3 regions of the Vogesella facilis genome follow, and region 3 is predicted to be linked to each of the others. Evidence: predicted binding sites of a transcription regulator. Region 3 holds the regulator's gene; each other region holds the start of a gene.

Evidence for each region. Region 3 encodes FNR, which switches genes on or off when oxygen is low (the NO sensors DNR and NnrR bind a similar motif). Its sites were predicted from a motif close to TTGATNNNNATCAA; they were not measured.
Region 1: the regulator FNR is predicted to act here: its motif matches at 2,805-2,818, upstream of cobA (uroporphyrinogen-III C-methyltransferase).
Region 2: the regulator FNR is predicted to act here: its motif matches at 2,142-2,155, upstream of ACFOLG_RS08430 (universal stress protein).

Annotation. Positions count from the first base shown of each region.
Region 1 is NZ_JBHRXN010000006.1:43,769-48,393, reverse strand. It holds gene ACFOLG_RS02280 (cytochrome c oxidase subunit 3) at 46-630, opposite strand; gene ACFOLG_RS02275 (cbb3-type cytochrome c oxidase subunit I) at 829-2,262, opposite strand; gene ACFOLG_RS02270 (c-type cytochrome) at 2,303-2,728, opposite strand; gene cobA (uroporphyrinogen-III C-methyltransferase) at 2,877-3,668, shown strand; gene ACFOLG_RS02260 (hypothetical protein) at 3,911-4,625, opposite strand, start outside.
Region 2 is NZ_JBHRXN010000022.1:35,417-40,041, forward strand. It holds gene argE (acetylornithine deacetylase) at 1-750, opposite strand, end outside; RNA gene ffs (signal recognition particle sRNA small type) at 896-994, shown strand; gene ACFOLG_RS08425 (helix-turn-helix domain-containing protein) at 1,233-1,559, shown strand; gene ACFOLG_RS08430 (universal stress protein) at 1,626-2,078, opposite strand; gene ACFOLG_RS08435 (acyl-CoA thioesterase) at 2,205-2,651, shown strand; gene ACFOLG_RS08440 (hypothetical protein) at 2,648-3,064, shown strand; gene ACFOLG_RS08445 (AAA family ATPase) at 3,142-3,984, shown strand; gene xerC (tyrosine recombinase XerC) at 3,984-4,625, shown strand, end outside.
Region 3 is NZ_JBHRXN010000001.1:130,355-134,979, forward strand. It holds gene hemN (oxygen-independent coproporphyrinogen III oxidase) at 1-1,359, opposite strand, end outside; gene fnr (fumarate/nitrate reduction transcriptional regulator Fnr) at 1,471-2,217, shown strand; gene ACFOLG_RS00685 (flavodoxin family protein) at 2,273-2,728, opposite strand; gene ACFOLG_RS00690 (DUF1853 family protein) at 2,733-3,644, opposite strand; gene ACFOLG_RS00695 (RNA methyltransferase) at 3,641-4,417, opposite strand; gene ACFOLG_RS00700 (inositol monophosphatase family protein) at 4,562-4,625, shown strand, end outside.

The DNA.
Region 1 (4,625 bases), on a different contig from region 3:
CTGCCCTGCTATCCGGAATGCATTGTTCGCCAGCCGGCAGCCCCCTCAGTGTGCCACGTACACCAGCGCGAACAGCACCAGCCACACCAGGTCCACCATATGCCAGTAGGCGGCGGCGGTTTCCACGCCGACATGGTTGGCCGCATCGTAGGCGCCCTGCCGCGCGCGGACATACACCGCGGCGATGATCACCATGCCCAGCACCACGTGCAGGTAGTGAAAGCCGGTCAGCGCCAGGTAGAACATCCAGAAATCGTTGCTGGACAGGGTGATGCCGGCACCGAATTTGGCGGCGAACTCCAGGCTCTTGAGCAGCAGGAAGCCGCCGCCACAGCCCAGCGCCGCCAGCAGCCAGCGCTGGCCATGCGCCGCGCGGCCGGCGGCAAAGCTGCGCACCGCCGCCGCCACCGCGGCGCTGCCGGCGATCAGCAGCAGGGTGTTGATAATGGCCGGCAGCAGCGACAACTGCTGCTGACCGGCGGCGAACAGCTCCGGCTGGCGCGCGCGCACCACGCCGTAAATGGCGAAGAACAGGCCGAATACCGCCAGCTCCGCCAGGATGAAAAACCACATCGCCAGATCGCCCGGCACCGTGCGCGGTGCGCTGGCGGCCAACCTTGTCGTCTGCATTGTCGTGCTCCGGGCCGGCGCCGGAATCGCGGCCGACCAGTAAAAACCCACGCGCGGAGAAGCGGGCTGGCAGCCCGTTAGCCGCCGCGCGGAAGCGGCCATTCCATCATCGTCCGCGCGCTCGGCTTAGCCGCGGCGCGCGTAAAAAAGGCGCCCCCTTGCAGGGGCGCCAACCGTTACACACACACATACACGGAATCAGTCGCGCGCATCACCGCGCACGAAGAAGCTGATGATGTACAACACCAGACCGACAGCAAACATCACCCCGGCGCCTTCACGCAGCCAGTAGAAGAAGGTGAGCTGGTCTTGCGTGGCCATGAACGACAACGGGTGATCGCCCATGCGCTGCATCCATACCTGCAGGATGCCGGCGGCGGTGAGGAACAGGGTGATGAACACCATGGCGATGGTCATCAGCCAGAACGACCACATCTCCACCACTTGCGAACGGTTGCTGTTGGCTTCGCGGCCACGCAGCAGCGGCATGGCGTAGGAGATCATGGTGATCACCACCATGGCGTAGGCGCCGTAGAACGCCATGTGACCGTGGCTGGCGGTGATCTGCGTGCCGTGGGTCAGGTAGTTCACCGGGGCCAGGGTATGCAGGAAGCCCCACACGCCGGCACCGAGGAAGGACATCACGCCGGTACCCAGCGCCCACAGCACGGCGGCCTTGTTCGGGTGCTCGCGGCGGCGCTTGTTGACCATGTTGAACGAGAACAGCGTCATCATGAAGAACGGGATCGGCTCCAGTGCGGAGAAGGCCGAGCCGAACACCTGCCAGTAGCTAGGGGTACCAATCCAGAAGTAATGGTGACCGGTACCGATGATGCCGGTGATCAGCGTCATGGCGATGATCACGTACAGCCATTTTTCGACTACCTCGCGGTCCACGCCGGTGACTTTCACCAGCACGAAGGCCAGCATGGCACCCATGATCAGTTCCCAGACGCCTTCCACCCACAGGTGGACCACCCACCACCAGAAGTACTTGTCCAGCACCAGGTTGATCGGGTTATAGAACGAGAACAGGAAGAAGATCGCCAGCCCCCACAAGCCCATCATCATCACCATGCTGATGCTGGTCTTGCGACCCTTGAGCACCGTCATGCTGAGGTTGAACAGGAAGGACAGCGCCACCACCACGATGCCGATCTTGGTAATGGTGGGCTGCTCTAGGAACTCGCGCCCCATGGTGGGTAACAAGTCGTTGCCGGTGATCTTGGCCAGCGTGGCGTACGGCACCGCCAGATAGCCGACGATGGTCAGCGCCCCGGCGATCAGGAACACCCAGAAGGTGATGATGGCCAGTTTCGGACTGTGCAGCTCGCGCTCGGATTCTTCTGGGATCAGGTAGTAGCCTGCGCCCATGAAGCCGAACAGCAGCCACACGATCAGCAGGTTGGTGTGCACCATGCGCGCCACGTTGAACGGAATCTCCGGGAACAGGAAATCGCCGATCACGTACTGCAGGCCCATCACCAGACCAAAGATGATCTGGCCGACAAACAGGCCGATGGCGGCCATGAAGTATGGCTTGGCCACCGCCTGCGAGCGGTATTTGAGTTGAACGTTGGCCGCAGCCTTGCCCGTTGCCGGGTTCAGTGTGGCCGTAGTGGAGGAAGTCATGCTCGTCTCCTGGGTAAGTAAGTCAGCAAGCGGTGCGGGCTCAGCCTTCGATGTTCGGCGGCCAGTTGTTGGTATTGATCTCGGAGCTGTATTTCAGGAACGCCACCAGATCGTCCAGCTGCGCATCGGTCAGATGGAAATTCGGCATCTGGCGACGGCCCGGCACGCCGGTCGGCTGCGCCTTGATCCAGGCCTTGATGAAGTCCGGCCCGCGGCGCTGGTAGACGTTGCCCAGCTCCGGCGCAAAGTAAGCGCCCTCGCCCAGCAGCGTGTGACAGCCGATACAGTTGTTGGTCTCCCACAGCTTCTTGCCGCGCGCCACCTGTTCGGTCAGGTTGGCGCGGTTGTCCCGCTTGGGCAGCGCCTGCACGGTGTCGAACGTGAGTGCGACAAACAGCAGGAAGAAGAACACCGCGCCGCCATAAAAAATATTGCGCGCGGTGGATTTGGTGAAACTGGCGCTCATCGCAACCTCCTTGTCATCTGCTCCGGCATCCCGGCATTTCAGCCCGAAATGTACGTTTTCGGGCTTCCCGATAGCATTGACCGCGATCAACGATTTCCGGCCGCTGCCCTTCCTACACTGGCGGCATTCCATCGCTGCGGAGAACCGCATGAACCCCGCCCTGCCCTTTCCCCATCCCGCCCCGCTACACGGCGGCCAGGTCAGCCTGGTCGGCGCCGGCCCCGGTGACCCGGACCTGCTCACCCTCAAGGCGCTGCGCCGCCTGGCCGAGGCCGAGGTGGTGCTGTACGACCTGCTGGTGGCCGAGGAAATACTGGCGCTGATCAACAAGCGCGCGCGGCTGATCTGCGTCGGCAAGCGCGCCAGCCGCCATACCCTGCCGCAGCAGGAGATCAACCAGCTGCTGCTGCGCGAGGCGCAGGCCGGCCAGCGCGTGGTACGGCTAAAAGGCGGCGACCCGCTGCTGTTCGGCCGCGGCGGCGAAGAGTTGGCCGCGCTGCTGGCGGCCGGTATCGAGGTAGAGGTAGTGCCCGGCATCACCGCCGCGGTGGGCGCCGCCGCCGCCGCTGGCATCCCGCTCACCCACCGCGACTGCGCACAGGGCGTCAGCCTGGTCACCGGCCACCGCCGCGACGGCGCCAGCGGTCTGGACTGGGCGGCGCACAGCGGTAGCGAACAGACGGTGGTGGTGTACATGGGGCTGGGCGAAGCGGCGAGCATCGCCGCCGAACTGCAGGCACACGGCCGCCACGGCGATACCCCAGTGGCCATCATCGAGCAGGCCACCACGCCGCGGCAGCGGGTGCTGCGCTGCACCCTGGCCACCCTGGCCGCCTGCGTGGCCCGCGAAGCGCCGCAGCCGCCGGCGCTGCTGGTGATCGGGGAAGTGGTGGCTCTGGCCGCGCAGTGGCGGCAGCAGGCGGCCTGTCTGGCCGAGTAGCGTCTCATACCGGGAAAAGGTTGGCCGCAAGCGATGGACGTTGCCTGCGGCCAATTTGCTGCACCATAGCGCAGTAAACCCGGCACCTAGCCTGGCTTGCGCACAGCCAGGCCCGATGCTCTGCGCATGGCGGCTGACAAAAATCTGGCCGCAAACCGTCAGCAGTTTGCGACCAAGGTATGTGCTGGCTGGCCGAGCGCCGTTGTCGTGGCTGCACCGCCAGCTACCGCCGCGGCAAGCCGCTACTCCGCCTGCGCCACCTTGCCCACCGGCTGCGTGCCCTGCCGCCAGCGCAGCCAGGCGGCACGATAGTGAGCAAACAACGCTGCAGCCAGCAGGCTGCCGCTGGCCGCCGGCAGCCACCACAGCACCGGCCACAGGCACCAGGCCACGCCGGCCAGCTGCCAGCTGCACAGCAGCCTCCAGCCCAGCCGCGCCTTCTCCTCCGGCAACAGCTGCTGCAGCGACGGCACTTTCTGTTGCGGCTTCACCCCGCGCCGCAGCTGCAGCCACAGCAGGAACGGCACGATGCGGTACAGCATGCCCACGCACAGCGTGAACGCCACGCCGCCCAGCAGCAGCCAGCCCTGCAGCCGGCGCAATGCCTCGCTATCCAGCCATTGCCCGACCACGAAGGCCACGCACAAGGCCAGCAGCAGGCCCAGTGCCAGCTGCCAGTAGCGCGGCAGCCATTCCTGCGGCCGGCGGCTGCCGCGCAGCGCCCGCCCCCACACCCAGGCGGTAAGCGGCAGCGGCAACGCCGCCAGCCACCACCAGCCGCCAGCCGGCCAGATCAGCGACAGCGCGCCGGCCAGCAGCAGCAGGCCACCCCAGGCCGGCGAGGCCCAGCGCTGCCACCAGCCGGGCAAGGCCGGGGTGAGCAGGAACATCGGCAGGATCACCTGCGCCACCGCCAGCAGCAGCAGCCACACCCAGCCCTGTGCGGCCAACCTGTGC
Region 2 (4,625 bases), on a different contig from region 3:
GCCGCCGCTGATCAGCCCGGTCTGCAGCGTGGTGAACGGCACGTCATACAGGGGATGGCGGTTGCCGAACGAGGCCTCGGTATCGGCCAGCTTGCGGATATGGGTAATCAGCCGCGCCGCGTATTCAATGGCATTCACCCCTTGCGGGGTCAGCGAGGAATGTGCGGCCCGTCCCTGTACCCGGCAGCGGTAATGAGCAATGCCTTTGTGCGCGATCACCGGGCGCATGCCGGTGGGCTCACCGATGATGCAGCCGGCCACCGGCACCTGCCGCGCCTGCAGGTCGGCGATCAAGCGGCCAACTCCCAGACAGCCCACCTCCTCGTCATAAGAAAGTGCGATCCCCAGGCTGCGATGCCAGCGCTGCGTCTTGGCCAGCGCGACCCATACTGGCACCTGGGCCAGCACGCAGGCGATAAAGCCTTTCATATCGGCACTGCCACGGCCGTAAACCTTGCCGTCGGCCTGCGTCAACGCAAAGGTCGGAAACTGCCAGATCTGGCCATCGACCGGCACCACGTCGGTGTGCCCGGACAGGATGATGGCCGGCAGCGAAGCATCGCCGATTGCCGCATACAGGTTGGCTTTACGGCCATCGTCGCTGTGGGTCAGCTTGGCCGCAATGCCATGCCCGGCCAGGTACGCCACCACCCAGTCGATCAGCGCTAGGTTGGACTCCCGGCTGGTGGTATCGAATGACAGCAGCTGCGCCAGGATGGCAAGCGCAGAGGAAGAAGGTGTAGATGACATGGCGGCAATCCGGCAGACACAAGACAGGGACTCAGCATAACCAATTGCCCATCCGCTGCAAACGCCACCGGCCCGTGGCTGGCAAAGAAAATCCCGGACAGGCTTGGCAAGTGTCATGGCAACGGGTATTATTCGATCTCTCTATGGCGGGCCCCCCCGCATTGCACGGTAGTGAACCTGGTCAGGTCCGGAAGGAAGCAGCCACAGCTATTTAGTGCAAGTGCCGGGGTTCAGGCTCGCCACCCCTCCCCTCCTGTCGTTCCTCAGTTGCTCGTTTCATAAAATCTGAGCAAGCCCCAAGTGTCGGTCAAAATCTATCGATAATTCGTCGAGCATTTTTTGCGTCCGCGCAAACAAAATCCTGCTATCATATGCATTACACAAGGGCTTGGAGCAATGACTCCACGCCCACTTGGTTTTACTTGAATCGTCACTCGGACTTAACCCTCCGATTTCAAAACAAACATGCAGCGAGGAACGCCATGAAACTGTTTGAAAAAATTGCGAACCCACGGGAAATCCGTCGCAAACTGGGCCTGAACCAGCAGGAATTCTGGAGCCGTATCGGTGTTACCCAATCCGGCGGCAGCCGCTACGAAAGTGGCCGCAATATGCCGAAACCGGTACGTGAACTGCTGCGCCTGGTACATGTCGAGCAAATCGACCTGTCCAAAGTGCGTCGTGAAGACTTCGAAATCGTCGAGTACCTGAAAGAAACCCATCCGGACCTGTACAAGAGCCTGCGTAAGGCTGTACGTGCCCGCATGGAAGCCCAGGGCGACGTGGTGGCAGACAGCACCGAAGCCTGATCGCTTGCAGCAGACAAAAACACCCGCCTCGGCGGGTGTTTTTTATGGTTTTACACAGCAAGGCAATCAGTCCGCCGTAGGGTTGCGCACCAGCAGCACCGGCACATCCGCCTGCTTGAGCACGCCCTCGGCCACACTCCCCATCAGCAGGTGCATCAAGCCACCCAGGCCGTGGGTACCCATTACCAGTAGATCGGCACCCCATTTATTGGCGTCTTCCACGATCACGCTGGCAATGCGATCACCCCAGCTTTCCAGAATGGCAGACTCTGCGGCCAACCCCTGTGCTTCCACCTTGCTGCGGCTGGCCGCCAGCACCTGCTCGCCAGCCTGCTTGATCGAGCCCTGTAATTCGGCTGCATCCAGAAACTCGGCGCCGCCCCAGCCAAACTGCGCCAGATCCACCACGTGCACCAGCCTCACTGCCGCGCCGACTTCTTTTGCCAGCTTGCAGGCTTCCGCCAGCGCCAGCGCCGATGTGGCGCTATCGTCTACCGGCACCAAAATACGCTGATACATATCCCCCTCGCTTCCTGCTGAACATGACACAGTCCCAGTCTAGCGCAATACCACACGAAGACATTGATAAACGTTAATTGCATAGGCAGTATGGCCGGGCTCAGAATTTACGCAGGCAAGAAACCCATGGCACGCATCAAGCTGGACCTGCCACCGCACTTCGTTTTTGATACCCGCATCCAGGTGCATATTGGTGACATCAACTACGGCGGCCACCTCGGCAACGATGCCATATTGCGACTGGCGCACGAAGCACGCTTGCGCCTGCTCAAGAGTCACGGTTTTTCCGAACTGGACATTGAAGGCAGGGGTATCATCATGACAGATGCTGCAGTGGTGTACCGCGCCGAGGCCTTCCACGGCGACACCCTGCACTTTCAGCTGGGGCTGATTGATTTCAACCCGTACGGCTGTGATATTTTCTACCTGGTCAGCGATGGTGCGACCGGTAAAGAAGTGGCAAGATTGAAAACAGGCATCGTTTTCTTCGACTACCAAGCCCGCAAGATTGCCCCTATTCCCGCAGGCTTCCGCCTGCGTTTCGAAGAACAACATACAGGAGCCGCGCCATGAAAAAATACGCGCCCAACAGCCCGGAAGCCATCGCCCGCATCCTGGCCATGTTCATGATTACCGACGGCAACATGGACCCCCGCGAGATTGAAACGCTGGAGAGCCTGCACGTCTATCAACTGGTTGGCCTGGCACGCAAGGACTTCATCAATGTACTGATGGAATACTGCGACGACATCTCCGACGAAGCGGAAGACGACGGCACCATCCACCTGCTGAGCCCCGAGCGCATCAATAACATCCTAGATGCCGTTACCGAACGCAACAAACACGTACTGTGCTGCGCGCTGGCGCTGGATGTCTGCAAGGCAGACAAGGAAATCAGCGATTCCGAAATGCTGCTGCTGCGCCACATGATGACGCACTGGCACATCTCGCTGGACGATCTGCAGGCCGAACTCAGCAAGAGCTGAGCTAGCCGCCAGACAACAGCCGCCGATGGCGGCTGTTTGCATTACCGCAACACCATAACAACACAAGGCTAACCCGCATGAACCCTCGCTTTACCGGCACCGAGCAATACGTTGCCACCGACGACCTGATGCTGGCGGTCAACGCCGCCATCACCCTGCAACGCCCGCTGCTGGTCAAGGGCGAACCCGGCACCGGCAAGACCATGCTGGCGGAAGAACTCGCCGCCGCGCTGGGCAAGGAACTGATCACCTGGCCGATCAAGTCCAGCACCAAGGCGCAGCATGGCCTGTACGAATACGATGCCGTGTCGCGGCTGCGCGACTCACAGCTGGGCAGCGAGCGCGTGCACGATATCCGCAACTACATCGTCAAGGGCAAGCTGTGGCAGGCCTTCGAGGCCGACAGTGCGCCGGTATTGCTGATCGACGAGATCGACAAGGCCGATATCGAATTCCCCAACGACCTGCTGCGCGAGCTGGATCAGATGGAATTCTTCGTGCACGAAACTCAGGAGTTCGTGCGCGCCCGCCAGCGGCCCATCATCATCATCACCTCCAACAACGAGAAAGAGCTGCCGGACGCCTTCCTGCGCCGCTGCTTCTTCCACTACATCCGTTTTCCCGACCGCGCCACGCTGCAGAGCATCATCGACGTGCACTACCCGCACATCCAGCAGGAGCTGGTGGCAAGTGCGCTGGAAGTCTTTACCGGCATCCGCGAGCTGCCCGGGCTGAAGAAAAAACCGTCCACCTCCGAGCTGCTGGACTGGCTGAAACTGCTGCAGCACGAAACCGTGACGGCCGAGCAGCTGCACGAGCAACAGCAACTGCCGCCGCTGGCCGGCGCGCTGCTGAAAAACGAGCAGGACCTGCATCTGTTCGAGCGGCTGCTGCAGATGGCCAAACTGCGACGCGGCTGATGGAGGCGCACTGGCAGGGCCTGATCGACGCCTTCGACGACCAGCTAAGGTTGGCCGCACGCAGCGAGCACACCCGGCTGGCCTACCGCCGCGACCTGACGCGGCTGGCCGAGCTGCTGGCCGACACCGTGCCCGCCAATGTCGACGGCCCGCAGATTCAGCGCGCACTGGGGCAGTTGCGGCGCGAGGAGCTGTCACCGCGCACGCTGGCGCGCATGCTGTCCACCTGGCGCAGCCTGTACGACTGGATGGTGCGCCGCGACTGGGTGGCGGCCAACCCCTGCGCCGGCCTGCGTGCGCCGCGCGCCGGCAAACGGCTGCCCAAGGTGCTGAGCGTGGACGGCGCCATGCAGCTGCTGGACAGCCCAGCCGAAGAGCAGCACGACATCCGCGACCAGGCCATCTTCGAGCTGATGTACTCCTCCGGCCTGCGGCTGGCGGAAACCGTGGCGCTCAACCTCGTCGATATCGACCTGCAGGAAGCGCTGGTCAAGGTACAGGGCAAGGGCAACCGCGAGCGCATCCTGCCGATCGGCAAGCAGGCGGTGGCCGCGTTGCAGCGCTGGCTGCCACTGCGGCAACCGGCCGACGGCGAGGAGGCGCTATTCCTGTCGCGTCGCGGCAGCCGCATCAGCAGTCGC
Region 3 (4,625 bases):
GCGGTCGAACACCATGGCGATGTTGCGGATCAGGAAGCGGCCCTTAGGCGCCACCATCAGGAAGTCGCCGTCGAAGGTCAGCAGCCCCATGTGCTGGAACTCGCGGATCAGCGGCAGCTCGTCGGCGAAGTAATTGGCGAAGTTGATGGCGAAGGTTTCCTCGATCGCCTCCACCGACAGCGAGAAGCGGCACATCAGCGACTGGATCACGCTACGACGCAGGATGTCGTCCTGGGTCAGCGTCATGCCGCGCAGCACCGGCAGGTGGCCGGCATCCAGCGCCGCGTAGTAGGCGTCGATATCCTTCTCGTTCTGCGAATAACAGGGACCGACCTTGCCGATCGACGACACCCCCAGGCCGATCATGTCGCAGTCGGCGTGGGTGGAGTAGCCCTGGAAGTTGCGCTGCAAGCGGCCCTGCTGCAGCGCGCGGGTCAGCTCGTCGTCCGGCTTGGCGAAGTGGTCCATGCCGATGAACACATAGCCGGCGTCGGCCAGCTGCTGCACCGAATTCTGCAGGATGTCCAGCTTGTGCGCGGCACTGGGCAGGTCAGCCTCGTTGATGCGTCGCTGCGGCATGAACACGCTGGGGAGGTGCGCGTAGTTGTACAGCGCGATGCGGTCCGGGTTCATCGCCACCACCTTGTCCACCGTGCGGCGCACCGAGTCGGCGTTCTGCAGCGGCAGGCCGTAGATCAGGTCGACGCTCACCGACTTGAAGCCGGCCTCGCGCGCGGCGCTGATCACGGTGAGGGTCTCCTCCTCGCTCTGGATACGGTTCACCGCCTGCTGTACCGCCGGGTCGAAGTCCTGGATGCCCACGCTCATGCGGTTAAAGCCCAGCCGGCCCAGGTGCAGCACGGTGTCGCGGCCAACCTTGCGCGGGTCGATCTCGATGGAAAACTCGCCATCCGGCAGCAGCTCGAAATGCTGGTTGATGGCAGCCATCACCCGGCTGAGCTGCTCGTCGGACAGGAAGGTCGGCGTGCCGCCGCCAAAATGCAGCTGGATCACCTTCTCGCGGTAGCCGAGGCGGCCGGCCACCAGGGCGATTTCTTTTTCCAGGTAGTCCAAGTATTGGTCGGCGCGGCTCTTGTCCTTGGTGATGATCTTGTTGCAGCCGCAGTAGTAGCAGATGGTGTTACAGAACGGCACGTGCACATACAGCGAGATCGGCCGATGGCTGGCACCGATGGCATGCTGCTGCAGCCAGTGTTCGTAATCCTTGACCCCAAAGCCGCCGTGAAAGCGGTCGGCAGTGGGGTAGGAAGTGTAGCGCGGGCCGGAACCTTCCAGTTTTTCGATCAGCTCGCGATCGAAAACACATTGGGTCGGCATAAAGGGGGCGGTGGGTGTCATAATTTTCTGGCTTGGAAAACTGGTGGTGGGCTGGTAAATTTGCGCTAATTGACACTTGCCACGCTTTGACGCGTGTCAAGCAAGCCTCTAGCCTTGCGAAAACCGGAACCCATGACCGAGCAAACCCCCTCCCTGCACACACTGAAAGTGTCGTGCTCCAACTGTAGTTTGCGCGAACTCTGCTTGCCAGTCGGCCTGAACCGGGAAGAAATGGCCCAGCTCGATGCGGTGATCCGCCAGAGCCGCCGCCTGAAGCGTGGCGAATACCTGTTCCGCTCCGGCGAAGGCTTCCGCTCGCTGTACGCGGTGCGTACCGGCTTCTTCAAGACCTGCGTTTCCAGCCAGGACGGCCGCGAGCAGGTGACCGGCTTCCAGATGTCCGGCGAGCTGATGGGACTGGACGGCATCTCCGCCAGCCAGCACGGCTGCGACGCCATCGCGCTGGAAGACAGCGAGGTGTGCGAGCTGCCGTTCAACCGCATGGAAACCCTGGGCCGCGACATCCCCAGCCTGCAGCACCATTTCTTCCGCCTGATGAGCCGCGAGATCGTGCGCGACCAGTCGGTGATGCTGCTGCTGGGTAATATGAAGGCGGAGGAGCGGCTGGCCGCCTTCCTGCTCAACCTGTCGCAACGGCTGGCCGCGCGCGGCTTTGCCGCCAACGATTTCATCCTGCGCATGAGCCGCGAGGAAATCGGCAGCTTCCTCGGCCTGAAACTGGAAACCGTCAGCCGTACGCTGTCCAAGTTCCAGCAGCAAAGCTGGCTGAAGGTGGACCACAAGCATATCCAGATGCTGCAGCCGGAAGAGCTGAAGGCGCTGGTGGCCGGCTGCTCGCAAGCCAACAGCCTGCGCTAAGCCAGCTCCACCACCACGCCCCGCCCTGCGGGGCGTTTTGCATGCCAGTCCGGTGCTAGATGGCGCCGATCGACAGCGCCGCCGCCAGCGTGGCGCCCAGTTCCGCCGCGGCGGCCAACGCCGCCTCCGTCACCTCGCCCTTTACCAGCAGCGGCGGCAGCGCCTCGTGCAGCGGGTAGCCGCTGGCGATGCGGCGGATGGCAGTCAGCGCGCCCTGGCCGTCGTTGCCGGCGCTGATGATCAGCGCGTACGGCAGACCCGCCACCTTGCCCTGCGCCGGGTAGAAGGTGCGGTCGAGAAAATCCTTCAGCGCGCCGGCCATGTAGCCGAAATTCTCCGGCGTGGCCAGCACCAGCGCGTGGCAGGCCAGCAGCTCGTCGATGCCGGCCTGCAGTGCCGGCAGCACCCGCACCGCCACATTGTCCTCGCCGCCGGCGGCGCCCGCCGCGGCCATCACCAGTGCCCGGGTATGGCCGCTCTGGCTGGCGTAGACGAACAGCAGGGTCTTCATGGGGCTACGATGCAGCCAGCTTGCGTTGCAGCTCGGCCAGCATGCCGGGCCGCGGCCAGTCGTCGCGCACCACGAAGCCGCGCGCGATCTCATGCCAGTCGCCGTCGGCCGCCGGCACCAGCTCGGCCACCAGCCGCGCGCCGTCGGCCACCGCCAGCTCGGCCTGCAGCTGCGCCAGGCTCAGCACCGACTCGACGGCAGCGCGCGCCGGCGCCAGCCAGCTCAGCCGCGGCAGGATCAGCCAGCGGCTGTCGGCGGCATGCTGCGGCCAACATTCGGACAGCCGCCGCCACCAGCCGCAGCAGGCATCCGGGTTGCAAGGAAATTGCGGCCGCGGCGCGCCGGGGTAGAACAGCCAGCCGGACAGCCGGCTGTAGGCCGGGCAGCCGGCAAAGCCGGCCGGCAGCTGCGCTGCCGGGTGGCAACCCAGCGCCAGCTGGCTGGCCAGCTTGCGGTATTTCAGCGGCCAAGCATCGCGCAGGCTGGGGCCGACCAGCTCGCCGCCGGCGGCATCCAGCTGCAGGTAGAACTTGCTGGCCGCCTCCAGGTGCAGCGGCTGGCCGTCGATACGCAGCAGGTAGTCGAATTCGCCTATGCTGCGGCCGTGCTCGGCCAGCGGCAGGTTGGCCGCCACGCAGTCGATATGCGGCGCCAGCTCGAACCAGAATTCGAGCAGCGACTCGGCATACACCCCCAGCCGCCGCGTCGGCCGCGCCACCAGCCAGGCCAGCAAGGGCTGCGGCGCGGCATCCAGCGCCAGCAGTTGCGGCCAACCTTGCGGCCCCAGCAGCCGCGCGCTGTCGATCTCGGCACCGCTGTGCCACGGCGCCGGGCAGGTAAGCAGAAAAGCCAGATCGCGCACCGGCGGGCAGCGTAGCGCGCTGAGGCCCTCGGCCAGCCGGTGGCGGTAGTTCATGATGCGCTGTCGTCTGAATCTGCGCCCTGCGCCTTGCCGGCAAGGCGCTGCGCCTGCTTGTAGAAACCGCGCAGGATATCGATCTCCTCGCGCAGCAGGCCGGCGCGATGGAACATGGTGCGCAGGCGGCGGATCATGCGTTCGCTGTTGCGGCGGCGGTAGTAGCCGATGTCTTCCAGCGTGGCGTTCAGGTGATCCACCATGCCGTCCACCTCGCCCTGGGTGGCGCTGACGCCGTCCGGTTTCAGGTAGTCGACGCTGACGCCGGTATGGCTGAACAGCTCGTAGGTCATCACCTGCACCGCCATCGCCAGGTTGAGCGAGAAGTAGTCCGGGTTGCCCGGCACGGTCACCAGCCGGTTGCACTGCTCCACTTCCTCGATCGACAGGCCGAAGGTCTCGTTGCCGAATACCAGCGCCACCTGCTCACCGTCGCGCGCGCGCGCGATCAATTCCGGCGCGGTTTCGCGCGGGGTGGACAGCGGCGTGCTGAGCTCGCGGCGGCGGCTGGTCAGCGCGCAGGCCACGGTGACGTCGGCCAGCGCCTCCGCCAGCGTCGGCACCACGGTGGCGGTCTGCAGCAGGTCCACCGCGCCGGAGGCCAGCGTGTCGGCCTCGTCGGACGGGAACACCTTGGGCGCCACCAGGTACAGCCGGGTGAGGCCCATGGTCTTCATCGCCCGCGCCGCCGAACCGATATTGCCCGGGTGGTTGGGACGAGCCAGCACGACGCGAATGTTCTTCAAAAAATCAGGTACTTGGGGTTTATTCATCGGGTGATTTTGCGTAGAATCGCGGGTTTTCCGAAACGTCCGTCGCTGCGACGGGGTTTTGTCGCTCCTTAACCCAGACAAGTTTACGGCAGGCGTCGCCCGACAGCGGGACGACGATTGCCCATTTCTATTGTGAGGCCGTCAATGCATCCTATGCTCAATGTCGCGGTAAAAGCCGCTCGCCGCGCCGCCAATGTGATCCAGCGCG